Regions from separate parts of the Erwinia sp. PME.40.26/001 genome, predicted to be linked through region 4. Evidence: predicted binding sites of a transcription regulator. Region 4 holds the regulator's gene; each other region holds the start of a gene.
The links. Region 4 encodes PurR, which represses purine synthesis genes. Its sites were predicted from a motif close to CANGCAAACGTTTGCNTG; they were not measured.
Positions count from the first base shown of each region.

Region 1: ACZ3HG_RS19300 (nucleobase:cation symporter-2 family protein) is a predicted target of PurR. The motif match lies at 2,530-2,547, and genes of this name have one in related genera.
Region 2: tusA (sulfurtransferase TusA) is a predicted target of PurR. The motif match lies at 5,565-5,582, and genes of this name have one in related genera.
Region 3: ACZ3HG_RS21065 (NCS2 family permease) is a predicted target of PurR. The motif match lies at 2,928-2,945, and genes of this name have one in related genera.

Region 1 is NZ_JBVHNP010000009.1:21,133-29,022, forward strand. Features, by position in the region: gene ACZ3HG_RS19295 (AsmA family protein) at 1-970, opposite strand, end outside; gene ACZ3HG_RS19300 (nucleobase:cation symporter-2 family protein) at 1,090-2,478, opposite strand; gene recG (ATP-dependent DNA helicase RecG) at 2,579-4,660, opposite strand; gene trmH (tRNA (guanosine(18)-2'-O)-methyltransferase TrmH) at 4,660-5,355, opposite strand; gene spoT (bifunctional GTP diphosphokinase/guanosine-3',5'-bis pyrophosphate 3'-pyrophosphohydrolase) at 5,442-7,568, opposite strand; gene rpoZ (DNA-directed RNA polymerase subunit omega) at 7,588-7,863, opposite strand.
Region 2 is NZ_JBVHNP010000003.1:142,086-149,975, forward strand. Features, by position in the region: gene ftsY (signal recognition particle-docking protein FtsY) at 1-526, opposite strand, end outside; gene rsmD (16S rRNA (guanine(966)-N(2))-methyltransferase) at 702-1,307, shown strand; gene ACZ3HG_RS11195 (DUF1145 family protein) at 1,297-1,566, shown strand; gene ACZ3HG_RS11200 (DUF2500 domain-containing protein) at 1,667-2,032, opposite strand; gene ACZ3HG_RS11205 (lysoplasmalogenase) at 2,175-2,801, shown strand; gene ACZ3HG_RS11210 (zinc/cadmium/mercury/lead-transporting ATPase) at 2,894-5,161, shown strand; gene tusA (sulfurtransferase TusA) at 5,246-5,491, opposite strand; gene ACZ3HG_RS11220 (7-cyano-7-deazaguanine/7-aminomethyl-7-deazaguanine transporter) at 5,698-6,363, shown strand; gene ACZ3HG_RS11225 (DcrB family lipoprotein) at 6,461-7,021, shown strand; gene iolE (myo-inosose-2 dehydratase) at 7,109-7,890, opposite strand, start outside.
Region 3 is NZ_JBVHNP010000012.1:16,104-23,993, reverse strand. Features, by position in the region: gene ACZ3HG_RS21070 (Na+/H+ antiporter) at 1-1,274, opposite strand, end outside; gene ACZ3HG_RS21065 (NCS2 family permease) at 1,448-2,797, opposite strand; gene ACZ3HG_RS21060 (glutathione S-transferase family protein) at 3,169-3,831, opposite strand; gene soxR (redox-sensitive transcriptional activator SoxR) at 3,862-4,329, opposite strand; gene soxS (superoxide response transcriptional regulator SoxS) at 4,421-4,846, shown strand; gene dgcN (diguanylate cyclase DgcN/YfiN) at 4,850-6,148, opposite strand; gene ACZ3HG_RS21040 (YjcB family protein) at 6,637-6,918, shown strand; gene ACZ3HG_RS21035 (ATP-grasp fold amidoligase family protein) at 6,977-7,890, opposite strand, start outside.
Region 4 is NZ_JBVHNP010000001.1:372,648-380,537, forward strand. Features, by position in the region: gene punC (purine nucleoside transporter PunC) at 103-1,296, opposite strand; gene punR (DNA-binding transcriptional activator PunR) at 1,410-2,327, shown strand; gene purR (HTH-type transcriptional repressor PurR) at 2,338-3,363, opposite strand; gene cydH (cytochrome bd-I oxidase subunit CydH) at 3,658-3,747, shown strand; gene ACZ3HG_RS02070 (C40 family peptidase) at 3,803-4,675, opposite strand; gene ACZ3HG_RS02075 (Grx4 family monothiol glutaredoxin) at 5,061-5,399, shown strand; gene rnt (ribonuclease T) at 5,469-6,131, opposite strand; gene gloA (lactoylglutathione lyase) at 6,233-6,640, opposite strand; gene nemA (N-ethylmaleimide reductase) at 6,727-7,827, opposite strand; gene ACZ3HG_RS02095 (TetR/AcrR family transcriptional regulator) at 7,872-7,890, opposite strand, start outside.

The DNA.
Region 1 (7,890 bases), on a different contig from region 4:
TCCCCTGGGGGGAGAAGTCCATATTGGCAATCGGATCGTTCAACTGCAGGCTGCCATTCACAAAGCTGCTGGCGTTCAGTGACAGCGAGCCGTTATCGCTCTGCCAGTCACCCTGGCTCAGGCTCAGGCTCAGGTTTTTCAAATTCAGGTCGAGATCGGTCACCGCCCAGTCCTGTCCTTCAAGGCGGGCATCGGTCACATCGATGCGATCAAAATGCACTGGCGGCAGCGCACCCAACGGCAGCAGGAAATCGCGCAGCGTCTTATCTGTTTGCAGGCGGATGCTGTTCAGACGCAGGGTGGAAACCTGCCACGTACCGTTTGCATCGCGCTGCGCGCTGGCGGTCACGGAGCCCAGCGCCATGTCCGCCCCCAGGTTACTGAGCTGCAACTGTTGTCCTTTCAGGCTTCCCTGGATCAGCACGTTAGCGGCAGGGATGCCGTTCAGCGTCAGCGAGCCGGCACTCATCTGGAAGCGGGCTTCCTTGCCGAGAAGCTTACCGGCCTCCGGCTTCCACGGCATCACACCGCCATCAACACGCTGTGCCTGCAGCGGCCATTCACCCTCGCTGCGGTTCAGCGCCATCTGGCTGAGTTGCAAACGGTCAGCCTGTAATGAGAGCGGCGCACTTTTTTCACTGAGATTTAGCGTCCCCTGATCAAGGCGAATACTGGCAAAGTGCAGGGGATTGCTGAACTGGATCAGACCCAGGCCCAGATTAACGCGTTTAGCAACCAGCGTGGCGGGCTGACCTTTACGGCCAAAGGAGACGTTATTCAACAGCAGATGGCTGGGATCAGAAAAGTTATGCTCCATTTTACTGAGTGACAGCTCATAATCACTGTCGGCGCTGACCTGGCGACCGATCCAGCCCGCGCCCCACTGCGTCTGCAGCAAAACATACAGGGCAACGACCACCAGCAGTAGAAACAGCAGCAGCGTGAGCAAAACTTTTCCGAGAAACTTCATCGTATCCATCCCTATGAATTCTGGTAATGGCTTGTTATGCCTGATTTATCGCCGCATCTCAACCTGCATGCGGCGACCGGGTGAAATTTCCACACGTCTCCAGAATGACAGGAACCGGTTTATTTTTCCTGCGGGAACACCAGATTCAGAATGATCGCAGTGATACCCCCGGCGGCAATGCCGGAAGAGAGCAGCGTTTTAAGCCAGTCCGGTGCAAATTGCAGTATCAGCGGCTGCTGCGATACGCCGAGGCCGACGGCCAGCGACAGCGCAATAATCATGATAGCGCGGCGGTTAAGCGGTTCACGCGACACAATACGCACGCCGGACGCGGCGATGGTACCGAACATCACAATCGTTGCGCCGCCGAGTACCGGTTCAGGAATATGTTGCACGAAGCCACTCACCGCGGGGAACAGCCCCAGTACTATCAGCATCAGCGAGACAACAAAGCCGACGTAGCGGCTGGCCACGCCGGTAAGCTGGATCACACCGTTGTTCTGCCCGAAGCAGGAGTTAGGGAAGGTATTGAACAGTGCGGAAACAAACGAATTCAGGCCGTTAGCCAGCACCCCGCCTTTCAGGCGTTTCATATAGACCGGACCACTGACCGGCTGCTCGGAGACATCCGAGGTGGCAGTGATATCCCCGATGGTTTCCAGCGAGGTGACCATAAACACCAGCATCAGGGGGATAAGCAGGTTCCAGTCGATGCCCAGTCCGTAATAAAAGGGCATGGGAAGGGTAATCAGCGCGGTATTGGCCGGTGTCGTATTTTCCGGCAGCATGCCCATGGCCCAGGCCAGCAGGTAGCCTACCGCCATCGCGATCACCAGGGAAGCCACGCGCAGGTAAGCATTACGCTGGCGGTTCAGCAGAATGATTACCGCCAGCACCACGCCAGCCAGCAGCAGGTTTTTTGGCGCCCCGAAGGTGTGATCGTTCATCGCGGCAAAGCCCCCGCCGATGGACGTCAGGCCGACCTGGATCAGTGACAGGCCGATAATCATCACTACAATCCCGGACACCAGTGGGGTAATGACCCGGCGCGCCAGGTGCAGCACGCGCGACAGCGCCATTTCCGTGCAGGATGCCAGCATCAGCGTGCCGAACAGAGCCGCCATCATGGTGGGCACGTCAGCCCCGCCATTTTTCAGCGCCAGGCCGCCCATAATCAGCGGAGTCACAAAATTGAAGCTGGTACCCTGAATCGACAGCAGACCGGAGCCCACCGGGCCCCAGGTTTTTATCTGCAGAACAGACGCCACGCCGGAGGCAAAGAGCGACATACTGATAATATGCTGGGTATCCTGCGCGGGCAGGCCCAGGGCCTGACAAATCAGCAGGGCCGGGGTAATAACCGCGACAAACATCGCCAGCAAGTGCTGACAGGCTGCAAACAGGGTTTGCGGTAACGGTGGGCGATCTTCAAGGCGGTAAATAAGTTCGCTTTTGCCAGTAGCAACAGGGCTACGGTCGGCGGCAGCATCTTGGGTTTCAACGGTCATGTTAAGGCTTCCCGGGGCAACAAAGGGGCGATTTTAATCTTCTTTAGCGCAAAAGCAATCGTTTGCCAACGTGGCAAACAGGAATCTAAAACATTCATGATCAGGCGTTGGTATAGCGTTCGGTTTCCGGTAGCCAGCGTTCGATCAGGGCGACTGCCTGCGCCGGATAGTGCTGATGAATATGGCGCGCCACGCGCTGGACTTCAGGGATCATTGCCTGATCGCGCAGCAGGTCGGCGACTTTGAATTCGGCATTCCCGGTCTGGCGTGTGCCGAGCAGCTCACCAGGACCGCGAATTTCAAGGTCACACTGGGCAATGACAAAACCATCGTTGCTGTCGCGCAGTACCTGTAAGCGTTTCTGGGCCGTTTTACTCAGCGGCGCTTTATACAATAGTACGCAGTGAGAGGCGATCGCCCCACGGCCGACGCGGCCGCGCAGCTGGTGCAGCTGTGCCAGGCCCAGACGCTCCGGGTTCTCAATAATCATCAGGCTGGCATTGGGGACATCCACCCCGACCTCAATGACCGTGGTGGCAATTAACAGGTGAATATCACCCTGTTTAAAGGCCTGCATCACGGCCTGTTTTTCCTGCGGTTTCATGCGACCGTGTACCAGCCCGATATTCAGCTCAGGCAGGGCCAGTTTCAGCTCTTCCCAGGTGGCCTCAGCCGCCTGCGCTTCCAGCAGCTCAGACTCCTCGATCAGCGTACACACCCAGTAGGCCTGGCGGCCTTCGCTGCCACAGGCCAGTTTCACTCTGGCAATGATATCGGCCCGGCGCGTATCCGGGATCGCCACGGTAGTCACTGGCGTGCGGCCCGGCGGCATTTCGTCGATGGTGGAGGTGTCCAGGTCTGCATAGGCGGTCATCGCCAGGGTGCGGGGGATGGGCGTCGCGGTCATAATCAGCTGGTGTGGATGGAAACCCTGCTCTTCGCCTTTCTCCCACAGCGCCAGGCGCTGGTGGACGCCAAAGCGGTGCTGCTCATCGATAATGACCAGCGCCAGACCGTTAAACTGCACCTGCTCCTGGAAAATTGCATGGGTGCCAACAATCATCGAAACCTGGCCGCTGGCAATGGCTTCCTGCTGGGCGATGCGGGCTTTGCCTTTTTGTTTACCTGCCAGCCAGCCGACTTCCAGCCCCAGCGGTGCAAACCACTGACGGAAGTTATTCGCGTGCTGTTCGGCCAGCAGTTCGGTGGGAGCCATCAATGCTACCTGTTTGCCAAAGGCAATGACATTCAGCGCGGCCAGCGCCGCAACCAGCGTTTTCCCTGAGCCCACATCACCCTGAACCAGACGCATCATCGGGTAGTCGCGGGCCAGATCGGTTTCGATCTCACGCACCACGCGTGCCTGGGCGTTAGTCGGTTTGAAGGGCAGGGCCGCCAGCAGCCTGTCACTCAGACTGTGGCGGGCCTCCATCGGCAGGGCATGATAGCGCTGGGCTCCGGCACGCACCGCCAGCATGCTGAGATTGTGCGCCAGCAACTCCTCCATAATCAGCCGTCGCTGGGCAGGATGGGTGCCGCTGTCCAGATCGGCCAGTGCCATATCCGGCGGCGGCCGGTGCAGGGTTCGCAGGGCCGCGGGCAGGCTGATCAGGCCCTGGCTTAACTCCGGCGGCAGCAGTTCGGCAATGGCGCAGGTGTCCAGCAGGGTTAACGCCTGGTCAGTGAGATTCCGCAGTGTGGCCTGGCGGACACCTTCCGTAGTGGAGTAGACGGGCGTCAGCGTCTCCTGGAGCGCCGTCACGCTGCTTTCCCCCTGAACCTTATATTCAGGATGAATAATCTCTGCGCCACGCTGGCCGCGTTTGATCTCGCCATAGGCGGTAACGCGACGGCCAGCGGCGAGGCTGTTTTTCATTCCCGCATTGAAGTTAAAGAAGCGCAGGGTCAGCACGCCGCTACCGTCGCTGATCTGACAGGTGAGCATACGACGACGGCCAAATGAGATGTCGCAATGCAGCACTTCCCCTTCTACCGTGGCGTAAATGCCCGGCAGCAGGTCGTTGATGGCATACAGCTGGGTACGGTCTTCATAACGCATCGGCAGGTGCAGCAGTAGATCCTGTACCGTCAGCAGGCCGAGTTTAGCCAGCTTTGCCGCCTGACTGGCACCCACACCTGATAGCGTGTTCAGCGGGACGGCATCGAGCAGACGGCCCTGCATTATTTATGCGCCTTCGACTGCATGGTGGCCCACCATTCCGGTTCCGCTACGACTTCACCCCGATCGTTAATTTCCGGGTAGGGTAGTCCCTTATGCTTTGCCACGCGGGCCAGTACCGGATAACCCCCCTCGAATAGCAGACGCTGCTGCTCCGCATAGTCCAGCGTGCTTTCTTCACGCAGGTACATGCCGGCATTTTGCCGCTGACGCTGGGCTTCATAGAGGATCAGTGCTGATGCCACGGAAACATTCAGCGACTGCACCATCCCGATCATCGGAATGATAATATCCTGATCGGCCAGGTCGAGCGCCTCCTGGGTGATCCCGGTTTTTTCCTGCCCCATTAAGATACAGGTGGGGCGGGTGTAGTCGATTTCACGAAAATCAACGGCCTTGTCAGAAAGGTGGGTGGCCAGAATCTGCATGTTCTGATCTTTAAGATGGGTCACGGCGTCCGATATGGTCCGGTGAGTTTTCACCTGTACCCAGCTGTTACTGCCTGCAGCGGAAGATACCATGGTGCGCATACGGCTGCCTGGCCATACGGCGTGAACTTCATGCACGCCAACGGCGTCAGCGGTACGGATCACTGCAGAAACGTTATGAGGTTTATGCACCTGCTCCATACAGACCGTCAGGTCATGCTGACGGGCGGCAAGCATTGCGCGGATGCGGGCATAACGTTGAGCATTCATGAGAAGCAGACTCCCTAAAAATTAGTCATTCCGTCAGACCGGCGATCGGGGAGCAGAAAGAGACGGAGCAGGGCTCCGTCCCTGACTTAATTGCGGTTGCGGTGCACCTTGATCACATCCGGCATCACGCGAATTTTACGCATGATATTCGCCAGATGAACGCGATCGCGTGCCGTCAGACGGATAAAGGCGCTGTACACACGACCGTCTTTCTCTTCGGTGTTCAGGCTCTGAATATTGGAACCCGCGGTGTTGATGGCCGCCGTCAGGTTAGCCAGCGCGCCCTGGTGGTTAAACATATCCACCTTAATTTCAGCCACGAACTCCTGCTCGGTCACCTTATCCCACTCTACGGCCATGTATTTCTCAGGCTCTTTCTGGTAACCGCGGATATTACGACAGGATTCATGGTGTACCACCAGGCCTTTGCCCGGGCTGACGTGCGCCACAATCGGGTCACCGGGGATGGGACGGCAACATTTGGCGAAGGTGATCAGGACGCCATCGGCACCTTTGATTGGCAGCTTGCTGCGCGCTCCGCTGGCAGGTGACGTGCCCGTTGCTGACGCCGTACTCTGGTCACTCTGCTGCAGATTTTTCGCCACCACCACGCTCATCGCGTTGCCAAGGCCAATTTCAGCCAGCAGGTCGTCCAGCGTGGCCAGCTTCATACGCTCCAGCTCATGCTGAACGTTAGCTTCAGGAATTTCGGCCAGCTTACGGCTGCCGCCCAGAGCGTGATTGAGCAGGCGACGGCCCAGGCTGACCGAGTCATCGCGTTTAAGATTTTTCAGCAGTTGGCGGATCTTGGCGCGCGCTTTGGAACTGACAACAAAGTTTAGCCACGCCGCATTCGGGCGGGCACCCGGTGCGGTAATGATTTCTACGGTCTGGCCGCTGGTCAGCGACTGCGACAGCGGATAAGGCTGGCGATCGACACGTGCGCCGACGCAGGCATGACCGATATCGGTATGGACAGCATAGGCGAAGTCCACTGGCGTCGCGCCGGCAGGAAGTTCGACAATGCGCCCTTCCGGAGTGAAGACGTAAATTTCATCCGGGAACAGGTCGGATTTAACGCTTTCGATAAATTCAAACGAGCTGCCGGCGCTCTGCTGCAGCTCAAGCAGGCTCTGCAACCACCGCTGGGCGCGGATCTGTGCCGTGGTGCTGCTTTCGCCCTGCTCTTTATAAGCCCAGTGCGCGGCGACCCCCATCTCTGCCATTTGATCCATATCTTCGGTACGGATCTGCACCTCAACCGGCACGCCGTGCGGGCCGATCATTGAGGTATGCAGGGACTGATAGCCGTTGGCCTTGGGGATAGCAATATAGTCTTTGACCCGGCCAGGGCGCGGCTTGTACAGGCTGTGCATCTGGCCCAGTACGCGGTAGCAGGTATCAACATCACGGACAATGACCCGGAAAGCGTAGATATCCATAATGGAATGGAATCGCTGCTCTTTCAGGTGCATTTTGCAGTAGATGGAGTAAAGGTGCTTCTCACGTCCGCTGACGCGACGGGTAATACCGGCTTCTTCGAGGCGACCGTCAATTTCGGAGAGGATTTTTTGAATCATCTCTTTACGGTTGCCGCGTGCTGCTTTCACCACTTCTTTAATCACGCGATAGCGGTTCGGATACAGGGCTTCAAAGCCCAGCTCTTCCAGCTCGGTTTTAAGGTGGTGAATACCCAGGCGGTGTGCCAGCGGGCTGTAAATTTCGAGGGTTTCCTGGGCAATGCGGCGCTTTTTATCGGGACGCAATGCACCCAGAGTACGCATATTATGCGTACGGTCAGCCAGCTTGATCAAAATGACGCGGATATCCTGCACCATCGCCATGATCATCTTGCGGAAGTTTTCAGCCTGGGCTTCTTTTTTATCGCGGAATTTCAGCTTATCGAGCTTGGAAACCCCTTCGACCAGTTCCGCAACAGTCTGACCAAACAGCTGTTCCATATCCTGGTAGGTGGCAGGGGTGTCTTCGATAACGTCGTGCAGAAGGGCGGCCATCAATGTTTCATGGTCGAGCTTCATTTCAGCCAGGATACAGGCTACGGCAACCGGATGGGTGATGTAAGGCTCACCGCTGGAGCGTGTCTGTCCCTCGTGAGCATCACGTGCGACAAGGTAAGCTTGCTTGAGGCGCTTTATTTGCTCCTCAGGCAAGTATCTTTCAATCAGCTGATTGAGGCTTTCAAACAGATACAAGGCGGGCCTTCAAAGCGAATTAACGACGACCTTCAGCAATAGCGGTAACAGCCTGCATTTCAGCGGCTTCCTGCTCATGCTGCTCCTGGCGATCGCGAACGTCGAGGATCTGATTAGTGATCAGGCCTTCTTCGATTTCGCGCAGCGCGATAACGGTAGATTTGTCGTTCTCTTCCGGAACCAGTGGGTCTTTGCCGCCAACCTGCATCTGACGTGCGCGACGTGCTGCTACCAGAACCAGGTCAAAACGGTTACCAATTTTTTCTACTGCGTCCTGTACGGTTACGCGTGCCATAAGTGTGATACTCCACGGGTGGTGACG
Region 2 (7,890 bases), on a different contig from region 4:
CTTCGGCTTCGGCGCGGGCGGCGGCTTCAGCCTCTGCACGGACAGCGGCTTCGGCTTCCGCGCGGGCAGCGGCTTCAGCTTCGGCGCGGGCGGCGGCTTCAGCTTCAGCACGGGCAACGGCTTCAGCCTCTGCACGGACAGCGGCTTCGGCTTCGGCTTCGGCTTCGGCGCGGGCGGTGGCTTCAGCTTCCGCACGGGCAGCGGCTTCAGCTTCCGCACGGGCAGCGGCTTCAGCTTCGGCGCGGGCGGCGGCTTCAGCTTCCGCGCGAGCAGCGGCTTCAGCTTCGGCGCGGGCGGCGGCTTCAGCTTCAGCACGGGCAACGGCTTCAGCTTCCGCGCGGGCAGCGGCTTCGGCCTCTGCACGGTCAACGGCGTCCGCCTCCGCTGGGGCGGCAGGAGGTGCCTCTGCCGGCGAATCGACAGCAGGCTGTGGTGGTAACGTTTCTTTTACCTCTTCCTGTGGTGTCTGTTCTTCACGCCCCAGACCAAGCCAGGAAAAAAAGCCACGTTTTTTGTTCTTTGCCATGGTGCAACCACACTCCTCGCGGGAAAAACCGTTACGGTTCCGGTACGAAAATTAATCTGTTAATTAATCTCTTAGTCTAACACTTTCTGCAGAGCGCATCACAGCACCCTTTTTACGTTTCCTCCGCCCGGTTAGCCCGTTAAACTATGCAACAAATTATTAAGAGTTCAGCAAGATGAATAAGAAACCCCGCAGCGGCGCAGCCGGGCAAATACGTATTATTGGCGGTCAGTGGCGTGGACGTAAACTGCCGGTTCCGGACAGCGCGGGCCTGCGCCCGACCACCGATCGCGTACGCGAAACGTTATTTAACTGGCTGGCCGCGGATATACAGCAGGCAAAATGCCTCGACTGTTACGCCGGCAGTGGCGCACTCGGTCTGGAAGCCCTGTCCCGTCACGCGGGCAGCGCCACCCTGCTTGAGCTGGAGCGCCCGGTGGCGCAGCAACTTGAGAAAAACCTCGCCACCCTCGGGGCAAAGAGCGGACGCGTGGTGAACACCAACACGCTGCAGTTTCTGGCACAGAAGGGCGATGAACATCAGCTGGTCTTTATCGACCCGCCGTTCCGTAAAGGGCTGCTGGAGCAGACCGTAGAGCTGCTTGAGCATAACGGCTGGCTGAGTGACGGTGCGTTGGTGTATGTTGAAAGCGAAGTCGAGCACGGCCTGCCGCCCGTCCCGGTCAACTGGCAGCTCCATCGCGAAAAGATTGCCGGACAGGTGGCCTATCGACTCTACGTCCGTCACCGCCATACCAGGGAGATTTCCGATGCTGATTAATGCAGGCCGCGTGCTGATGCTGTTTGTCTGGGCCTTTTTACTGCTTAACGTTGTTCACCCGTTCCCGAAACCCCTGACCTATTTCGTCAACGTTGCGCTGTTTTTCATGGTGATCATGCACGGGCTGCAGCTGGTGCTGATGCGCACCACCCAGCCGAAAGGTGCAGAGAAACTCAGCGGTGTGATGCAGGCAAAGGTATTTTTCTTCGGCGTGTTTGAACTGCTGGCCTGGCAAAAAAAGAATTTTCCTAAGCAATAAGCGGACATCCTGGTCTGGGTGGCAACAAGACGATACGGACCGGGAAAGCAGAGCATACAGAGGGACACAACGCCCTTTCTGGCGATCTTTTCCCACCGTATCAACAGGACGCAGTGGGACTGGCCGCAAATGAGATAAAGCGGGTCCCTTTCACCTTCAGTTCACCTTTACTCCCCTTATCCATCTGGTGGTAGTCTCCGGCATTCAGCACCAGCTTAAAATCGCCCGCACCGTTTAACGGACGAAACCAGGCCTCGTAGCGCATCTCTTCCACCGGGATGTGTTCACGCTGGCGTGAACGGCGGTTCGGGGCCGGATATTCGCGTTTCGATTTCACCTCCACGGCCAGGGTGCGCAGCGGTGAGGCATCATTAACCGCTGCCTCGCGTCGCTGCCGGATAAACTGGCGGGTAGCCAGAACAGCAATGATGGCCAGTACGATAAAAAAGATCTGAGGGGGCTGCATTTCTTCTCCCTGCGGAAATAAAAACGGACAGTGTGCATCGTGTGCGCATCAGGATACAACCGGAGCCCTCTCATTGTCACATCCACCGTGCTTCACCTAAACTGATTGGGAGTTGCGGAGTTTTTAATCTAAGGATAACAATATGATTTGGTCTTTCCTTGCGGTTCTTTTTTCAGGCTGGCTGTATGTTGATGCCTCCTATCGCGGCCCACAGTGGCAGCGCTGGGTCTTTAAACCCGTCACCATGCTGCTGCTGCTGGCCTGGGCCTGGCAGGCTCCGGTGCTGAAAACCACGGACTATCTGATCCTGCTTGGCGTGCTGGCCACACTGGTCGGGGATGCCCTCACCCTGCTGCCCACCAAACGTATGCTGTACGCCATTGGGGCATTCTTCCTTTCCCACCTGCTGTACACGCTCTATTTCGCCAGCCAGATGACGCTGAGCTTCTTCTGGCCCATTCCGCTGGCGCTGCTGATTATTGGTGGACTGGTGGCAGCGACCGTCTGGAGCCGACTGGAAGAGCTACGCTGGCCGATCTGCACCTTTTTCGGCGTTACGCTGCTGATGGTCTGGCTGGGTATGGAACAGTATTTCATGCTACCTACCGACGATACCTTTACCCTGATGGCCGGGTCCGTCCTGCTGCTGCTGGGAAATATTGTCTGGCTGGTCAGCCATTATCGCCGCCGTTTCAGCGCCGACCGCGCCGTGATCGCCGCCTGCTACTTTGCCGGCCACTTTATGATCGTGCGCTCCTTATGGTTATAAGCTGAACTGACGCTTGACTCTGGAGTCCACTCCAGAGTGTAAGATAGGTATCGACGGGCAGTGTTGCCCGCCGATACCGGTCAGGAGGCGTTATGCAACAGCACTCTTCATGTGGTTGTGGTCACCACCACGCCAGCACTCAGCACGGATGCAGCACCCGCCCGCGTCCAGTGATCCAGAAAATCACCCCCGCCAGCCCAACTGGCACCGCATCACCCTGCTGTGAAGATACGGCCTGCCATTCGGGAGACGACCCCGATGATGAGGGCGACAGGCCCTCGGGCGATGTTCGATTTACCTGGCAGGTGAAGGGAATGGACTGCCCGGCCTGCGCGCGCAAGGTCGAAACCGCAATAAAACAGCTGCCGGAAATCGTTCAGGCCCGCGTGGCATTCGCCAGCGAAAAACTGCTGGTCGATGCCCGCAGCGATGTTCGTGATGCCGTTGAACAGGCCGTGTCGCAGGCCGGGTTCAAGCTACAGCGCAGTGATGTCGCCGCACCGCCGGCCGTTGAAAAAAGCCTCTGGCAGGAAAACCTCAGCCTGATCGTACTCACACTGATGATGGCAGTGAGCTGGCTGCTGGAAAGTATTGATCATCCGGCGGGCCAGATCGCTTTTATCGCCACCACGCTATTTGGCGTCTGGCCGATTGGCCGCAGCGCCCTGCGCCTGATGCGCAGCGGGTCGCCGTTCAGCATTGAAACCCTGATGACCGTAGCTGCGGTCGGTGCCCTGTTTATCGGTGCCACTGCCGAGGCGGCAATGGTGCTGCTGCTGTTTATGCTCGGGGAGCGGCTGGAATCGTTTGCCGCCGGTCGCGCGCGCAAAGGGGTGACGGCGCTGATGGCGCTGAAACCCGATACTGCTGTTCGCCTGCGGGCGGGGCAGCGGGAAAATGTCGCGGTCAGCGATTTACGCCCCGGCGACGTGATTGAAGTGGCCGCCGGTGCCCGCCTGCCAGCGGATGCGAAGCTGCTGAGCCGCTTCGCCAGCTTTGATGAAAGTGCGCTGACCGGGGAATCGGTGCCGGTGGAACGCCAGCAGAATGAAACCATCGCCGCCGGCTGTCTGAGCGTTGACCGCCTGGTCCAGTTGGAGGTGATGTCAGAGCCGGGTAAAAGTGCCATCGATCGTATTCTGCACCTGATTGAAGAAGCCGAAGAGCGGCGTGCGCCCATTGAACGCTTCCTTGACCGTTTCAGCCGCATCTACACACCGATAATTATCGTGCTGGCGCTGGGGGTGGTACTGGTGCCACCGCTGCTGCTGGGGGCCGCATGGCAGCCCTGGATCTATAAGGGATTAACGCTGCTGCTGATTGGCTGCCCGTGTGCGCTGGTTATTTCCACCCCGGCGGCGATCACCTCCGGACTGGCCGCGGCGGCACGCCGTGGTGCGCTGATCAAAGGCGGCGCGGCGCTGGAAAGTTTGGGCAGCGTACGCACGATGGCCTTTGATAAAACCGGTACGCTGACCGAGGGGAAACCGCAGGTCACCGCTATCCTGCCGCTGGCCACCCTGGACGAAAATCAGCTGCTGGCTACCGCCGCCGCCATTGAACAGGGATCGTCCCATCCGCTGGCGCAGGCTATCACGGCGGCCGCAGCGCAGCGTCAGCTGACGCTGCCGCAGGCGACTGCCCTGCGTGCCCTGGCGGGAAGCGGGGTTGAAGCGGAAGTCAGTGGACGCTTACTGACCATCAGCTCACCGGCCAGACTGCCGGACGGGATGCTGACCGCAGAGCGGGGCCGCACAGAGGCGCTGGAAAACGCGGGCAATACGGTGGTGGTGTTACACGACGGCCAGCAGATGCTGGGGCTTATCGCCCTGCGTGATACGCTGCGTGCCGATGCCAGGGCGGCGCTGGATGAAATCAGGGCACTGGGTATTCATGCGGTGATGCTGACCGGAGACAACCCGCGAGCGGCGGCAGCGATTGCCGGTGAGCTGGATATCGATTACCGCGCGGGCCTGCTACCAGAGGACAAAGTCACGGCCATCAGCCTGCTTAATCAGCAGCAGCCGGTGGCGATGGTCGGGGATGGCATTAACGATGCGCCCGCTATGAAGGCCGCCACCGTCGGTATTGCGATGGGCAGCGGCAGCGATGTCGCTCTGGAAACCGCCGATGCCGCGCTGACGCACAACCGGCTCAATGGTCTGGCCGCGATGATCCGCCTGTCACGCGCCACCCACGCGAATATTCGCCAGAACGTCGCGCTGGCGCTGGGGCTGAAGGGTATCTTCCTGGTCACCACGCTGATGGGCATCACCGGGCTCTGGCTGGCAGTGCTGGCGGATTCGGGCGCAACGGCGTTAGTGACAGCGAACGCCCTGCGGTTACTGCGTAAGAAATAGCAGGATGTCCTTTTCACCCTACTGCACGGGCTGACCTCCTTTTTGGGTCAGCCCGCCATGGGATGACCGGACATGTGTCGCCCGCTACACCCCTTTCTTCAGCAAGAACTGATAGGGCAGGGCGTCAGTATGTTGGGCCACCAGCGTATGTTCCATAAAACGGCAAAAACCGGGGATATCACGCGTCGTCGCCGGGTCATCGGCGATAATCAACAGGGTTTCTCCCTCCTGCATATGGCGCACGGTTTTGCGCACCATCATCACGGGTTCAGGACACCGCAGGCCTAGCGCATCAAGGGTCCGGTCGGGATTCGCGAAGAGATCGCTCATGAGATTCTCAATTATTCGATAAAGGTCAGCGCCTATTTTAACGCCGGCCATGGTGCGTGCAAGGATTGCGTTTCACGATAACGTTTGCGTTAAAATTAACCATTGCAATAGCAGGGCAACGCGGTAATATGCCGCGAATTCGCCTGCGCGAAACACAGATACATGTTCATGGGTTCCCTCACCCCAATCTAAAAAGGCTTACAACGATGATTGCTTTTTCAACGCGTCAGCGCACCCATGCGCTGGTCTGGCTGTCCCTGTTCCATCTGCTGGTGATCACCTCCAGTAATTATCTGGTGCAGCTGCCCGTGGCTATTTTTGGCCTGCACACCACCTGGGGTGCCTTCAGCTTCCCGTTTATCTTCCTGGCCACTGACCTGACGGTACGTATTTTTGGCGCTCCGCTGGCCCGGCGTATTATTCTCGCGGTGATGGTCCCGGCCCTGTTTATCTCCTATGCCATCTCGGCCCTGTTTTATCAGGGTGAATGGCAGGGATTTGCGGCGCTGGAAGAGATGAACCTGTTTGTCGCCCGCATCGCCTGCGCCAGCTTTATGGCCTACGCGCTCGGTCAGATCCTCGACATTCACGTTTTTAACCGCCTGCGTCAGAAAGCCGCGTGGTGGATGGCTCCGGCAGCCGCCATGTTTCTCGGTAATATCAGCGATACGCTGGCCTTCTTCTTTATCGCCTTCTACAAGAGCCCGGACCTGTTTATGGCCACCCACTGGGTCGAGATTGCGATGGTAGACTACTGCTTCAAAGTGCTTATCTGCATGGTGTTCTTCCTGCCTGCCTATGGCGTCCTGCTGAATGCCGCCCTGAAGCGCCTGGCAGAAAAATCGCACGGCGTGAAAGTCAACTTCGGTTAGTGTGCTATCGGTAACCGTTGTTAAGTTGCTTTTAGGCGCTGAATACGATTGTATTGAAGGCCTGAATTCTACGCGACCAATGTGAAAAGGGACCCTGATGCGTAACTTACTGAAATATGCCGGAATCGCTGTACTGGTAGCCGGCCTGGCTGCCTGTGATGGTAAGAAAGATGAAAAGGCCGCAGCCGATGACAATGGCGTCAGCAGCAGCCAGTCAAATCAGAATGTCACCCTGATGGATGGCAAGCTGAGTTTTACCCTGCCGGCAGGCATGTCTGATAAGAGCGGTAAGCTTGGTACCCAGGCGAACAATATGCACGTCTATGCCGATGAATCAGGCCAGAAGGCGATCATCGTGATTGACGGCGAAAGTACTGACGAAGGTCTGGACGTCCTGGCCGGTCGCCTGGAAGCCCAACAGCGCAACCGTGACCCACAGCTGCAGGTCGTGACCAACAAATCCATTACGGTGAAGGGCAAGCAGCTCCAGCAGCTGGATACCGTGATCTCAGCCAACAACCAGTCATCCTGGTCTTCCGTGGTGCTGGGTAAAAGTGACGGTAAACTTCTGACGCTGCAAATCACTCTGCCTGCGGACAATCAGCAGCAGGCGCAGACCGAAGCCGAAAGCATTATCAGCACCATCGAACTCAAATAACACTATCGCCTGACGTGACACGGGCCGATCGATAAACCGATCGGCCCGTGCGTAAAGGCAAACCTCTGTTGATGTCCGCCCTGGCGGTTACAGACCGGCGTGTTCGCGAATGTACTTGCGTGCTTTTACTGCATATTCAAACGGGTTCGCCAGCGCCGGGTCCTGCTCTGCTTCCACCACCATCCAACCTTTATAGCCGAAGTCGTCGAGGATTTTGAACACCGGATCGAAATCAATCACGCCGTCACCCGGTACGGTAAAGGTGCCCTTTTTCACGCCATCCAGGAAGGACAGTTTCTGGCTCTTCACCTGTGCCACTACCTCATCGCGCACGTCTTTCAGATGCACGTGGTTGATACGCGGCAGATACTTCGTCAGGATGGCCAGCATGGCTTCCTGCGTCCCTTCAGAATAGTAAGCGTGGCCGGTATCAAACAGCAGGTAGACATCTTCATTGGTTTCGGCCATAAAACGATCCACCTCGGCGGTGGTTTGAATGCCCGTGCCCATATGGTGATGCAGACCGACGGTCATGCCCTTCTCCGCCGCCAGTTTCGCCAGCTCGTTGTACCCTTCTGCGGTCAGACGCCACTGTTCATCAGTAAAGTGTGGCTTCTCTTCCAGTACGGCTTTGGTCGTCCCCTGGATGCTCAGGCTCTGCTCTGAACAGCCAATCACTTTCGCCCCCATCGCGTGCAGGAAATCACGATGGTTAATGAATTCATCAATGGTTTTGGCTTTATCGCCGTTGGCAAAGAAGGTGCTGAACCAGGCATTGACGATTTCAATGCCCCGGATATCGAGCATCGGCTTCAGGATCGCCGGGTCGCGCGGGTACTTGCTGCCTACTTCACTGCCGGTAAAACCCG
Region 3 (7,890 bases), on a different contig from region 4:
CCCTCCACTCCGCGCAGTAACAGCGGCAGCATCACCACGCCCACCAGCAGTGAGAACAGGATCACCCCGGTGGCCAGGAACACCAGTTCATAACGCGCCGGGAAGTCGTTGCCGTTACTCAGCAGCAGCGGAATAGACAGCACACCCGCCAGCGTTATCGCCCCGCGCACACCAGCGAAGGAGGCAATCAGCAACTCACGCGTGGAGTAGCTGGAAAACTCCATCGGGCGTTTTTTCAGCGCACTGCGGCTGATAAAGCGCATGGTCCACAGCCAGCCAAAACGAACGATCATCAGCGCCATATAGATCAGCACCACCGAGGCAAACAGCACCCACAGCTCCACGTTCGGGTCGGCATCGGCCTGACGTACGGAGATTTCCAGAATGCCCGGCAGCTGCAGACCCAGCATCAGGAACACCATGCCGTTAAACACGAATTCCAGCATCTGCCAGACGCTGTTGGCACGCAGGCGCATCGCCAGCGGTGCCTGACGAATAATGCCGGAGCGCGAGATGGTCATCCCGGCGGCGACCGCGGCAAGAATACCGGACACGCCGATATGCTCGGCAATCAGGTATGACGCAAACGGCAGCAGCAGCAGCAGCACGGTCTGCGTCGCTGGGTCATCCCCGCTCCAGCGGCTGAACAGGCGCAGCGACTTACCGTACAGCCAGCAGATGGCGATCCCCGCCAGCAGGCCACCAATCGCCACTTTCATAAACTCCAGCGACGCGCCCGAGACAGTAAAGACCATCGTACCCATGGCCACCGCAACGGCAAACTTCAGCGAGACCAGGCCAGACGCATCGTTCATCAGCGCCTCGCCCTGCAGGATGGCCATGATTTTTTTCGGGATGCGCCCCTCGCCGACAATGCCGGAGAGTGCAACGGCGTCTGTCGGTGACAGCACTGCCGCCAGCGCAAAGGCAGACAGGAGCGGAATGCCAGGCACCAGCCAGTAGATCAGGTAACCAATCCCGACCACGGTGATCAGCACCAGTACCAGCGCCAGGCCAAGGATCTCGCGCCCGTGATTGAGGAACTCGCTGGTCGGGGTTTTCCAGCCGTCAGCAAACAGCAGCGGCGGGATAAACAGGACTAAAAACAGCTCCGGGTCAAAATCGACGTGCAGGCCAAACGTCGGCCAGGCGAGCAAAGCGCCCATGGCAATTTGCACCAGCGGCAGAGGAATTTGAAAGGGAATAATACGCGCCGCGACGCCCGACAGCGACACAACCAGCGTCAAGATGAGAATGGTGAAGAAAATTTCCATGCGTTCCTTTTTATATGTCTTCCGAAGGCTCTGAACAAAAGCAGCCCAGGATTTGTATACCCTGCGGGATAGTAAAGCAAATTAGGAAAGCGTTGAAAAACAGGATGTGCCTTAAGAGGGGAAATTCAGTGGCATCTGAAGGTGGGGCCGGCGATCCCGGCCCCGAAACAGCATTAAATCGCCCAGCCGCAGGCATAAAAAGCGACCAGCGCGACGGCAATCAGAACCGTACCGACGTTGAGCTTGCGCCATTCTCCGGCAAAGATGCGGCCGATCACCAGCGAACCAAAGCCGAGCATGATGCCGGTCACGATATTGCAGGTCAGTACAATAAATACGGCCGCCAGCAGGCCGGACATCGCATCGACGAAGTCGCTGAAGTCGATCTTGGAAACGTTGCTTAACATCAGCAGGCCAACGTACATCAGCGCGGGTGCGGTGGCATAGCCCGGCACGAGGTATGCCAGCGGCGACAGGAACAGGATCATCAGGAACAGAACACCGACCACAATGGCCGTCAGGCCGGTTTTACCGCCTGCCGCCGTTCCCGCTGCCGACTCGATGTACACCGCCGCAGGGGCTGCTCCAACCAGACCGGAGAAGATGCTGCTCAGAGAGTCACTGGTTAACGCCTTACCACCGTTGATGATCTGGTTGTCTTTATCCAGCAGGTTGGCCTGCCCGGCCACGGCGCGGATGGTACCCGTGGCATCAAAGACGGCGGTCATCACCAGCGCCAGCACGCTGGGCAACACTGCCGGTTTCAGTGCGCCGAGGATATCCAGGCTGAACAGCAGCGAATTCCCCTGTGCATCGCTCAGGCTGGGCATAGCAAACAGCCCCTGATAACTCACCGCCGGGTCAAAAATCAGGCCGATTACCGAGATGGTAATAATGGTCAGCAGAATACCGCCGGGTACGCGCAGTTTCTCCAGGCCAAAAATCACCGCCAGGCCCAGCAGCGTCATCACCACCGGGAATGACGGGAAGTGGCCCAGCGCGACCGGAAGTCCCGGCCCCGGGTTTTTCACCACCAGGCCAACGCCGTCGGCGGCGATCAGCAGCAGGAACAGGCCAATACCGACGCCGGTGCCGTGCGCCACGCCCATTGGCAGATTGCGCAGGATCCAGGCCCGGATACCGGTGGCTGAGATCAGCGTGAACAGGACCCCCATCAGGAACACCGCACCCAGCGCGACCGGCACGCTGATCTGCTGGCCCAGCACCAGGCTGAAGGCCGTGAAGGCCGTCAGGGAAATAGCACAACCAATCGCCATCGGCAGGTTGGCCCACAGCCCCATCAGCAGGGAACCAAACCCGGCGACCAGACAGGTTGCCACAAACACCGCCGTCGGCGGGAAGCCCGCTTTGCCCAACATCGAGGGCACCACGATCACGGAGTAGACCATCGCCAGGAAGGTCGTCAGACCCGCCAGGATTTCCTGACGGACGCTGCTACCGCGCGCAGAAATTTTGAACCAGGCGTCGAGAGAGCCGCTGGCCGGTTGAGAAGGAGCTGACATTGTAATCCCCTGAGCATTCTTATGAGTTATCGCTGCGTGGTACCGCTGCATCCCAGCGGTAGTCAACGTTTGCATCCCTGGCACAATATTCACGGTGTCAAAAACCTCAGGGCGAGGCACAAACCGGATAAAGGCAAACGTTTACTATTCCACGTAAAAACCGCGTCATTGCAGTGCGTATTTTCGCGCAAACGATTATCCGGTGTTTAATGGTGCATATTCAACACCTGTTAACGCTTAAATTTGCATAAGTCTTGATTTACATCCCCCTGATCATTCACACAGAGGGATGTTAACGGGGGAAGCCCCCTGTCCTCTCATAGCGCTTTCTTATGACGGCGATACGCGGAGGGGGTCAGACGGGAACCTGCTCAGTCAAACTTGACTTCACCGCCCTGCTGCAGCGCACGCTGCCAGGCGGCACGGCTCTGCACCTTCTGCAGCCAGGCCTGGATAGCCGGGCTGTCTGCGGCCCCGCCACGTGCGGTCAGCGCCTGCAGGGGGAAGCTCATCTGGACGTCAGCGATGCTAAACCGGCTACCGGCAAACCATTCGTTGCGGGCCAGATGCTGCTCAATAAACTGACGGTGGTTAGCGATCTGCGGGTCGAGGTAACCTTTCTGCACCCCTTTACCAAAAGCGCTGCCGATTGGCCGCAGCAGCCAGGGGACAGGGGCTTTTCCCATGCGGCTGAAAATCAGCTTCATCACCAGCAGCGGCATCAGGGAGCCTTCTGCATAGTGCAGCCAGTAGCGTGACTGGATCACCGCCTCATCATCGGCCAGCTTCAGCTGGCCGGCAGCATCATAATGTGATTCGAGATATTCCAGGATCGCCCCTGACTCCGCCACCACGCGATTATCATCGGTGATCACCGGGGCTTTACCTAACGGGTGTACTTTTTTCAGCTCCGGGGGGGCAAGCAGCGTGCCCTCCCGCTGATAACGTTTAATCTGATACGGGACTTCCAGCTCTTCCAGCAGCCACAGCACGCGCTGTGAGCGCGAATTATTCAGGTGATGTACGGTGATCATAGTCGCTCCTTAAAACCTGAGTATAGAAGGTTAAGCGCCTTTCACATCCAGCAGGATCGCTCCGGTACCCTGTTCACTGAGCCGGTCATTCGGATTGCGCAGCGGGCAGTCCTCCATCGACAGGCAGCCGCAGCCGATGCAGCCATCCAGGTCATCCCGCAGACGGGTCAGCGTTTCAATGCGTCTGTCCAGCTCGTCACGCCACTGCTGCGACAGCAGCGCCCACTCTTTTGGGGTCGTTCGTTTGCCGGGGGAGTACTGCATCAGGCTGTCGCTGATGGTGGCCAGCGGGATGCCGATGCGCTGGGCGATTTTAATGACTGCCACCCGTCTGAGAACGTCACGCGTGTAACGCCGCTGATTTCCCGGATTGCGAAAGCTGCTGATTAGCCCTTTGCTTTCATAGAAATGCAGCGTCGATACCGCCACGCCGCAGCGCCGGGCAACGTCACCAGGGGTCAGTTCCCGCTTGTCAGAAGTGCGAAGAATTTTTTTCATTTAGCGCTTTACCTCAAGTTAACTTGAGGAATTATACTCAGCAACCATTGAGTTCGCGATCTATTGACGCAGAGACCCGGGAGAAAAGTGTATGCATGACGACATCATCAGCACCCTGACAGACTGGATCGACAGTAATCTGGAAAAAACCCTGTCGATTGATGAAGTGGCGGCGAAATCTGGCTATTCGAAGTGGCACCTGCAGCGTATGTTCCGTTCCGTGACGAAACAGACGCTGGGTGGTTACATTCGTGAACGTCGTCTTACGCTGGCCGCTGAAGCGCTGCGTCTGACCCAGCGCCCGGTGTTCGACATTGCCCTGCAGTATGGCTATGACTCACAGCAGACGTTTTCCCGCGTCTTTCGACGCCAGTTCGCCCAGACGCCGACGGCTTACCGCCATTCCATGCGTCGCCAGACGCTGCAGCGTTCAGGCTGGAATTTTGACTGCGGCGACTTCACTGCACCGCGCTTCAGCCCGTCGGGCCATGAGAAAGCCTGTCCGACGTGCAGCTAAAGCTTAACGCGATGCCATCAGCCTCTGCGGTGGCATCGCCAGCGGTTCCTGCCCCCAGTGCAGCGGCGACAGATACCAGCCACCGCCCAGCGCTTTGATGTGATACATCGCCGCATCTGCCTGAGCAATCAGCACCTCGCCGACCGGGTGATGTCTGGCCATCGCCGCCCCCACGCTTAACGACTGAACCACCCGGGTGCCATCAGGCAGTTGCACCGGCGGCTGCATCGCGCGGATGATGCGGCGTGCCACCTGAGCGACCTCTTCCTCATCTCCGGCTCTGGTCAGCAGCACCGCAAACTCATCCCCTCCCAGACGTGCAACCATATCCTCTTTGCCCAGCCGCGCCTGCAGGCGCTGCGCGGTCACGGTGAGCACATGATCGCCGGCAGCATGACCATGGCGATCATTTACCTGCTTAAAGCGGTTGCCGTCGATAAACAGCACCGCCACCTGCTGGCGGCGGAGGGGGTCCAGCAGCAGCGCCTGAAGCTGGCGATCGAACGCTTTACGGTTCGGCAGCCCGGTGAGTCCGTCGTGTAAGGCCTGGTGAACGAGGGAGCTGTTCTCACGCGTCAGATGACGCTGCCACTGGTCCAGTTCGTCCAACAGGGCATTGAAATCCCCGCTCAGTTTGTCCAGCTCGGCAATCGATGCCGACGGGACGCGCAGCGAGAAGGCCCGGCGTTTGCGCACGTCATGGGTCACCGAGGCGATATTTTTCAGCCCCTGTAAAATGCTGGCGTGCATGCGGTGAGAAAGCCAGAACGCCAGGAGCGCGGTGATCAGCAAACTGCCCCCCAGCCACTGCATCGCCTGCCAGAGATAGTGCAGCACGCGCGTGGCATCGCCATGGATCCAGACCCGGCCAATTTCCTTATGATGATGAATAATGGGTGCGCTGACCGGTTTCGGAAACAGCCACTGGGCAACGGCGGCGCTGAGGCCCCGATGTACATTGGCACCCGGCATCTGCCAGCTCACCAGCAGTTTCTGATGAGCATCGTAGATGCGTGCAGCGGAAAAATCGGAATGGCTGCCGATATCACTCAACAGGCTTTTTGCTGTTTCGGCATCCCCTTTTAATACTGCGGTATGGGCGCTGTAGCTGACGCTGGTGGCAATAAGCTGAATATTATTTTCCGCGTAGCTGCGCAATACGTACATGGAGAGCGCCGACAGGGAAAGACCGCTGCACAGCAGAAACACCAGCATCACCGTCAGGTGAATACGCCGGAACGACTGGCCCATCGTCGGCAGCACACGTGCCGTCTGAGACGGCCGCTGATTGTGGGTGTTCATCCGATGTTCACAAGCGGTGAAAGGTGGCGAAGCCAGGAGTGACCATGAAAAGACATATACTCCCCCTTGGTGATTTCTGCAGTTCGCAGATCGGTAATTATATTAGAAATATTTATAATTCTTGTTTTAGACCAACAGCTGTCCGGCCCAGGAAAAAGCACTGGGAGAAAAGGCACAGCCGGGTTATGAGTAGCATTAGCGAAAAAATCCTACAGATCATCAAGACAACGCACAATGTTAAATAGCGTCGGATTCATCTTAAACCAATAAATTTGACTTAACAGAATAGTCAGGCTAGCGGTAAAAAATATCTACCATACCAGGTTTAAATTTTGTTCAGTTTTTAAAATCGGGTGATATAATGTGATCGCCATCACACTTTAATGACCTGTTCGTCAGACCGGAAAGGAGCACGCCTGGCAGCTCCGGTTCCGCTGCGGGTGATGTTGCATTTCGTTTGTCAGGACAGACCCCCCGGAGTTTTCAGCATGGCGACTATTACCACCAGCGTTATTCTTATGAGATGGGAGCTGCTCAGCGCAGTGATGATGTTTTTTGCCAGCACCTTTAACGTACGCTGTCGTAAAGCCAGCCGTAACGTGATGGCCTTTGCTTTTACCGGCATCGGTATTGGCATGTCGTGCTGGTTTGTCACCGGACTGCTGGGCATTACGCTGAGTATGGATAATCTGCATAACTTCTGGCATATCACCAAAGATGTGTTCGTTGAGGTGATGAGCCGGACGCCTGCCGACTGGCCAATGCCGTAAGCGACATCTGCCCGGGGAGCTGACCCGGCTCACCGGGCAGGCGATGACCTGCCACTTTTTAGATCTTTTTTAGCACCGCCGGCATCGGGACATCGCTGGAGGCTTTGACCTCAGGCAGCGCTGACGTCTGGCGATCCTGCAGCCACATATCACCCATGATCTGATTCAGACCGTTTTCCAGTCCGGTGACCATGCCCGCGCCCGGCGTGAAGGTCAGCTCACCGAAGTAGATATGGCCTTCATGGATGTACCAGTCCACCCGCACATAATCAAAATCTGCGGCCAGCTGTTTACTGAGCTCCAGTGCATGCTCCAGCGTCTCCAGCTCGGCGCTGGTATCGAATCCGGTGTCACGAATTTTATAGAACGTCTGCTTCAGGTTGTTGACGTAGAAGTTCATCGACAGCGCAGCGTTCCCCACCCGGTTATAAATCACCTGCAGCACGTATTCGAAGTTACCGTCTTTCTTGTTGAACATATGAAATTTGTAGTCAACGGCGGCAAACTTGCCGTCACCGACGTACTGCTCAACCAGAATGCGGGGTTTGATGTAGCGATAGTGGATCTCGCGCGCATGGTGTGAGAAATCCTTGTGCAGCCACTCGTCACAGCGCTTAATCAGCAACTGCTTCTGGATGCAGTCAGGCTCCTCCAGCACGATCTCGACCATCCCTGAGCCATGATTGGGTTTAATCACCGTATTTTTCAGGCTCGGCAGACTCAGCAGCGTTATCGGATCGTCAGTCTGGTGAACCAGCGGGATCAGATATGACTCGCCAATGGTATGGGCAATATAATCCCGGACCAGTAATTTGTCCGATAAATTGGCATAGCGCACGTGGTCTCCCGTCACATATTTACGATACAGAACTTTCTCATTGAACAGTCGGGGTTCGCGAATATTCGGTATTCTTTTGAATTTCTGAAAGTAATAAACTTTATCCTGGTAAGACCAAGGCATTTTCTTGAACA
Region 4 (7,890 bases):
TTGTGTATTTGTTATTTTATAATGCGCGATAAATTATAGGCTGAGGCCTGAGAATATTCAACGCATTATTGTTAGGGTGCTAACTAAGTATTATCTGAGCATTTAGCGGGATTCTTCCGCTGTCTGCCAGGCCTGTTTTTGCTCTGCGCTGCGCTGCGCAAGGTAACCGGCAATGGCGAGGAAGATCGTGCCTGCCATCACCAGCGTGGTGGTATACAGTGCGGACTCGATCCACGTCGACACGACCATGCTGGCCAGGAAGCAGAGGCCAAGCTGGAGCATGTTTTGCAGTGCCGCCGCTTTGCCTGTCGCATGAGGAAAAGGCAGCAGGGCACTGGACACCACGATAGGATAAATAGCACCATTCGCCATCGCCATGCCGCAGAAAGGCAGCAGCAGGGCAAACAGCGACGGTTCAGGCTGCAACGCCACCAGATAAATAGCCGCAATGCTCAGGCTGTAAAATGCCAGCAGCCAGGGCAGTAGCTGACGTCCGGCAAAGCGATTAAGCAGGGCGCGGCAGCTGAACCCCCCAATCAAAAACGCCACCGTCTGGGGGACATAGCTCAGGCCGATATCACCGGGCGAGAGGCCTAACTTGCCCAGAATAAACGGCGATCCGGTGAGCCAGGCAAAGAAGCTAGCGGAGCAGGCGGCATAAATTGCCACATTGCCACTGTAGAGGGGCGATTTCAGCAAGGTAAAGAAGCCAGGCGCGGGCGTTTTCACCGTGTCTTTGACAACGCGGGAAGGCGATGGCAGGCGCAGCGTTGGGATCAGCAGCATCACGCTTATCACCAGCAGTGCGACGAAGATAGCGCGCCAGGAAAAGTGCTGTAACAGCCAGGCTCCCAGCAAGGGTGCCAGCGCGGGAGACAGCGCCACCAGCGGCATAATCGTGGCAAATATGCGATTGGCCTGCGCACCGCTGTAGCGATCAACGACCAGCGCCTGCCAGCTGACGGCCGCTGCACATACGCCGACGGCCTGCACAAAGCGCATCGCCAGCAGCCAGGGTGCCGACTCCACCCACAGCATGGCGGCGCAGCCAATGGCGAACAGGCTGAGACCCATCACCAGCACGGGCTTACGGCCGATGCGGTCAGAGAGCGGGCCCCAGACCAGTTGCGCACAGGCAAAACCGGCAAGGAAAATACTCAGGCTGGCGCTGATGGCACCGGCTTGGGTGCCCAGATCCTGCTGCATTACGCCAAAAGCGGGGAGGTACATATCGGTGGCAAGAAAACCCAGCATACTCAGTATGGCCAGGTAAAACATAAATCCTTTGGAACGCATGGTTTTTAACTCTTATCAGACAATTTTTTCACGTGCGCAGTGTAATCCCGTGCCGAGTGCGCTGTGAAACGCTATTATTCGTCTATTGCAGTGAAATAATTTGAAGGCAAGTTATGTGGTCTGAATATTCTCTCGAAGTGGTTGACGCTGTCGCCAGAACGGGCAGCTTTACCGCCGCAGCGGCAGAGCTTCATCGCGTACCATCTGCGGTCAGCTACACCGTTCGCCAGCTTGAGGAGTGGCTGGCTGTGAGCCTGTTTGAACGCCGCCATCGCGACGTGGTGTTGACCGAGGCGGGTCGCGTATTCAGTGAAGAGGGGCGGGCTGTTATCAAAAAAATGCTTGCCACGCGAACCCGCTGCCAGCAGGTGGCAAACGGCTGGCGCGGGCAGATTAACATTGCGGTGGACAGGATTGTACGGCCGGCGCGCACGCGTCAGCTGGTGGTGGATTTTTATCGTCATTTCCCGGACATGGAGCTGCACATCATGCCGGAGGTGTTTAACGGCGTCTGGGATGCGCTGGCTGACGGTCGCGTGGACGTGGCAATAGGCGCAACCCAGGCCATTCCTGTGAGGGGGCGTTTTGCCTTTCGCGACATGGGCAGTCTGAACTGGCGCTGCGTAGTCCAGTCCCAACATCCGCTGCACCGTTACGAAGGCGCGCTGAGTGAAGCGCTGATCCGCGAATGGCCCTCGCTGGTGCTGGAGGATACGTCGCGGGCGCTGCCGAAGCGCACAACCTGGACGCTGGACAATCAGCGGCGGCTGGTGGTACCGGACTGGGAAAGCGCATTCGACTGCCTGCGTGCCGGGCTGTGCGTCGGGATGGTACCGGGGCACTTTGCCCAGCCCTGGCTGCAACAGCAGGTGCTGGGTGAGCTGACGCTGGCCTCGCCGTTTCCTGACAGTCCCTGCTACCTCAGCTGGTCTGAGCACAGCGCCTCACCGGCGCTGAACTGGTTGCTGGCCTATCTGGGCAATACCGAAACGCTGAATGCAGAATGGCTGAGTGAACAGCCCGGGATCTGATGCGCGGATATTAACGGCGATAGTCGCGGAAGGGGCCGTCGGCAACGGAGCGGCGTTCGATCAGTGAAGGATGCACTTCAATCGTCTGCTGCTCTTCACGTTTGCTGGTGATGCGGTCAAGCAGCATATCAAAGGCTGTTTCCCCCAGACGCTCTTTTGGCTGGTGTACGGTGGTCAGCGCCGGGGTGAAGTAACGGGCGTTGCGCACGTTATCATAACCGATCACCGAAATATCCTGCGGTACGCGCAACCCCATCTCGTCCGCTGCGCAAATCGCACCCATCGCCATAATATCTCCCCCACAGAAGATCGCCGTCGGACGCTGCTTCTGTGACAGTATTTGCTGCATGGCGCGGTAGCCAGATTCCGGTTCAAAGTCGCCCTGTACCAGCCATTCATCGCGCAGGGTAATCCCGGCTTCAGCCAGTGCTTTCAGGAAGCCCGCATGGCGACCGCCGCCGGTATTGCGTTCCAGCTGTCCCGGGATCGCCCCGATATCACGATGGCCGCGCTCGATCAGATAACGCCCCGCCAGATAGCCGCCTTCAAAAGCGTTATCGAGCACGGTATCGGTAAAGTCTCCGCGTGACTCGCCCCAGTCCATCACCACCATTGGAATATTACGGTTCTCTTCCAGCATGGCTATCAGGGGGTCAGGATATTCTGAACACATGACCAGCAGGCCATCGACACGCTTCTGCGCCATCATCGACAGATACGCCTGCTGCTTTTGCAGATCGTTATGCGCATTGCCGAGGATCAGCGTATAGCCTTTAGCAAAGCAGCGGTTTTCAATCGCTTCAATGATTTCGGCAAAGTAGGGGGCTTCACTGGATGTGGCCAGCAGCCCGATGGTTTTGGTGTGGTTCACCTTAAGACTGCGGGCAACGGCGCTGGGGGAGTAATGCAAAGCTTTAATTGCCGCCCATACCGCTTCGCGCGTCTCTTCGGCTACAAAGCGCGTTTTGTTGATGACATGGGACACGGTGGTGGTGGACACACCGGCACGCTTTGCCACATCCTTAATTGTTGCCATTAAAATCCTACTCCTGGTGTTATCGTAACGTACTGATAACAATTTGGTTAAACGTTTGCCTGCGCGCCGCTATTGCTGCCCGACGAGAACGATCTGGGGTGCTGTCTCAAAGATTCGGGGAGGGGTAAAATCATCCGTAGAGTGACATGCAGCGCTGACTTAAAACGTTTCCGGGCGTGTTGCGCAACGGAAAGGAATAATTCTAACAAGGCTGGGCGCAGAAAACGAGATTTTTACGGGTAAGTATGGGAAAATCTGTTGGCTTACACATTGCAGGGTTATTAAGGAGAAAATATGAACACCGATATGAAAATGACAGCGCTGGCGGTGGTGGGTTCACTGCTGATGATTATTGCGTTTAGTTTTACCGCAGTCATGCACTAAGTCCGGCCCGGGAGGAGGTGACCCCTCCCGTATACCCATCACGCTGACGGCACAGTTAACGAATTGTCTTCGGTGTCATCACCCGGCGTGCGCCGATGTAATGCTCCTGCCAGTAATCTTCACTCAGTGCACTGACCTGGATATCTTTACCGGTGCGCGGAGACTGAATAAATTTGCCCCCACCCAGATAAACCCCTACGTGGTCGGCCGTGCCGCGACCGTTAATGCGGAAGAAGACCAGGTCCCCTTTTTCCAGCTGATCGCGTTTGACCGAGGCGGCATCGCGCAGGTGATACATTTCATTTGCCGTACGGGGGATTTTGAACTTCACCAGATCTTTGTAGGCGTACCACACCAGACCGCTGCAGTCGAAGCCGGTTTTAGGTGAGGTACCGCCCCACTGATAGGGTTTGCCGAGTTGCCCCATCAATTTTGTCATCGCTGTCTCGCGCGCTTTTTGATAGCGGGCGCGGTGGGCTTTACTCAGTTTCAGCGGGCCTGAAAGCTGCGCGTCATCGCGTTGCGCAACTTTGCGCCCGGCGCGATCGCGACCATAGTGCTTCTTGTCGGCTTTTTTGTTGGCGGCGATTTTTTTGCTTAAGGACTTTTTCGTTACTTTAGCCGTGCGCAACGGTTTTGCCGCCACTTTACTCCTGGCTTTTTCTTTGAGTTTTTTTGCCGGCACCAGACGTGCTGTTTTAGCGGCGGTCTTCCTGGCGGGTTCTTTTGCTTTTTTACTGACCGGTTCTTTCACTTTTTTCGTGGAGGCGGTCTTGACCGGGCGGCGTTTGCGACGCTCATCTTCACGTGCGGTAGTGCGATCGGCTTTTTGCTGATTCGCATTAATAGGGGTATGTGGCGATGCGTGCGCCATATTGAAGAACAACTGGGTGAAAGCCAGTATGCAGAGCGTGATGAGTAAACGCATCGTTCCCATTAACAGTTTGTGCGCTGCAAAAGGTCGCAACGGAGTCAGAAAAGGCATTTCTGCGCGAAGGCAGAAGGTTAGGGCAATTCTAATCTAACTTCTTAACAAAGGGTAAGGTCTTTTTTGTTTCAATAATACAGATCAAGTAAATGGCGCAAAATTGAACGGTATCAGTTGTTTATCTCAGCAGTAAACGCAAAACGGGCGCTAACTTGTGCAGCAGCGATGATAAGAAAATGTTATTTTGTTTCCCTGTTTTGTTCTCAGGTCACATTTTTACCCTTTCGCCATGTAAAAATGTCATTTTCATCACCCGGACAGAGTCGCTACAATAAGCAGGCTGCGCCTAGCCTACACATGAAGTATTGTATTGAGGAAGACATTTATGAGTACTGTTGAAAAAATTCAACGCCAGATCGCTGAAAACCCTATTCTGTTATACATGAAAGGTTCTCCGAAACTGCCAAGCTGCGGTTTCTCTGCTCAGGCCGTTCAGGCACTGTCTGCCTGCGGTGAGCGTTTCGCGTACGTTGATATTCTGCAGAACCCTGACATTCGCGCAGAGATGCCAAAATATGCTAACTGGCCAACCTTCCCACAGCTGTGGGTGGACGGTGAGCTGGTCGGTGGCTGCGACATTATTATTGAAATGTACCAGCGCGGCGAACTGCAGCAGCTTATTAAAGAGACGGCGCAAAAATATCCGTCTGATGCTGCTGAGTAAGCCAGGCAGCGTGCCGGCATAAAAAAACCGGGCCTTTTCAGGCCCGGTTTTTTTTACGACGTGATGGCGTTACGCTTCGCTGTCGTTATGTGCCGGATCGGCTGGCAGCGGCCAGCCGCCAAGCCGTTTCCAGCGGTTCACCAGCTCACAGAACAGGTCAGCGGTCTGCAGGGTGTCGTACAGGGCAGAGTGCGCCTGGGCATTATCAAACGGCATTCCCGCTGCGGTGCACGCTTTTGCCAGAACCGTTTGCCCCAGTACCAGCCCGCTCAGGGCCGCCGTGTCAAAAGTGACGAAGGGATGGAAGGGGTTACGCTTCATGCTGGCGCGTTCGGCGGCGGCATTGACAAAGTTCAAGTCGAAGGTGGCGTTATGCGCCACCATGATCGCCCGGCTACAGCCGCTCTCTTTAATGCCTTTACGCACCAGTTTGAAAATGGCGTGCAGCGCGTCGTATTCACTGACCGCGCCACGAAGCGGGTTTTCGGGGTCAATACCGTTAAATGCCAGCGCCTCAGGTTGCAGAACTGAACCGACAAAAGGCTCGACGTGGAAATGGAGGGTCTCATCCTTTTCCAGCCAGCCGTTGTCATCCATCTTTAGCGTGACCGCTGCGATTTCCAGTAAGGCGTTAGTTCTGGCATCGAAACCGGCGGTTTCAACATCAATAACGACTGGATAAAAACCGCGAAAACGGCTGCTAAGGGTATTCAGTTCATTCGATTCAGACATCAGCTTCTCACAGGGGAAAAAAGGCAGCGCGCATTATGGCAAATTTTGTCGGGGGATGCAGCAGGGAGGGAGGTCGGGTGCCCAAAAGGCACCCGAAATAATTACTGTCCGATACCGTTACCGGCGTGTTTGTTTTCGATAAGCTCAATTTTGTAGCCATCGGGATCTTCAACAAACGCAATCACTGTGGTGCCGCCTTTGACCGGGCCGGCTTCACGCGTGACGTTACCGCCGTCGTTGCGGATACGATCGCAGGTGGCGGCGACATCATCCACGCCCAGCGCGATATGTCCGTACGCATCGCCCAGGTCGTAGCTGTCCACGCCCCAGTTATAGGTCAGCTCAATCACCGCCCCTTCGCTCTCGTCGGTGTAGCCGACAAAGGCGAGGGTGTATTTATACTCGGTATTTTCACTGGTGCGAAGCAGGCGCATGCCCAGCACTTTGGTATAAAAATCAACGGAACGTTGCAGATCGCCAACGCGCAGCATGGTGTGAAGTAAACGCATAACATCCTCTTCTATCGGCGTCATCAGACGATGACGGAAAAATGCAGTATAGCGGCAATGCCTGCCGCTGCGAACTTTTGGCGTGATTAACCGAGGAACGGATAGTCGGTATAGCCTTCCGCACTGCCGCCGTAAAAGCTTTCCGGCTTCGGTTCGTTCAGCGGCGCGTCAGTTTTCAGCCGGGCGACTAAATCCGGGTTAGCAATATAGCTACGACCAAATGCCACCGCATCAATCAGCCCCTGCTCAATCAGATCTTCCGCTTTTTCAGCCGTGTAGCCCCCTGCACCGACAATCACGCTCGGGTACACAGCGCGGATCGCCTGACGGAATTCGTGGGTGTAAGGTTTTCCACCGGCCCAGTCTGGTTCTGAAATGTGCAGATAAGCCAGCTGACGTTTTGCCAGTTCAGCAATAAAGTACAGTGCCGCTTCTTCCTGATCTTCACCATTATCCAGACCGTTAAACGGCCCCAGCGGAGAGATACGGATACCAATACGATCCGCGCTCCAGCCGGCAATGGCAGCATCAACGACTTCCAGCGCAAAGCGGGTGCGGTTTTCGATGCTGCCACCGTACTGGTCATCACGCTGGTTAGATGCCGGAGAAAGGAACTGATGGATCAGGTAGCCGTGAGCCGAATGAAGCTCTACCAGGTCAAAATCGGCTTCGCGGGCGTTGATAACGGCCTGGCGGAAGTCATTAACGATACCCGTCACTTCTTCTGTGCTCAGCGCGCGTGGCGTTGAGGTGGCTTCACGAATTGCTTTGCCTTCTGCATCGCGCAGGGAGGTGCGGGTTTCCGCGTTGATTGCCGACGCGGAAACCGGGGCTTTGCCGTCAGGCTGGACGCTGTTGTGGGAAATACGGCCGGTGTGCCACAGCTGTACAGCACTGTGTCCGCCTTCCTGATGGATGCCCTCGTTGATGGCTTTCCAGGCACCGATCTGTTCGGCAGAGTGAAGACCGGGTGCTCCGGCATACCCTTTCGCCTGGAAGCTGATCTGGGTGGCTTCAGTGATAATCAGCCCGGCAGTCGCGCGCTGGCGGTAATATTCGCCCATCAGCGGAGTGGGGATATCGCCGGGTTCAATGCTGCGCAAACGCGTCAGTGGTGCCATAAAGATGCGGTTAGGCACGGTGATGGCACCGGTTTTCAGCGGGGTAAACAGCGTGTTCAGTTTCATAACTTACTCCTGGTAGACCGGTCGACTAGTTAAGGTGTTTTTTTTTAATCTTCACGAAGAATT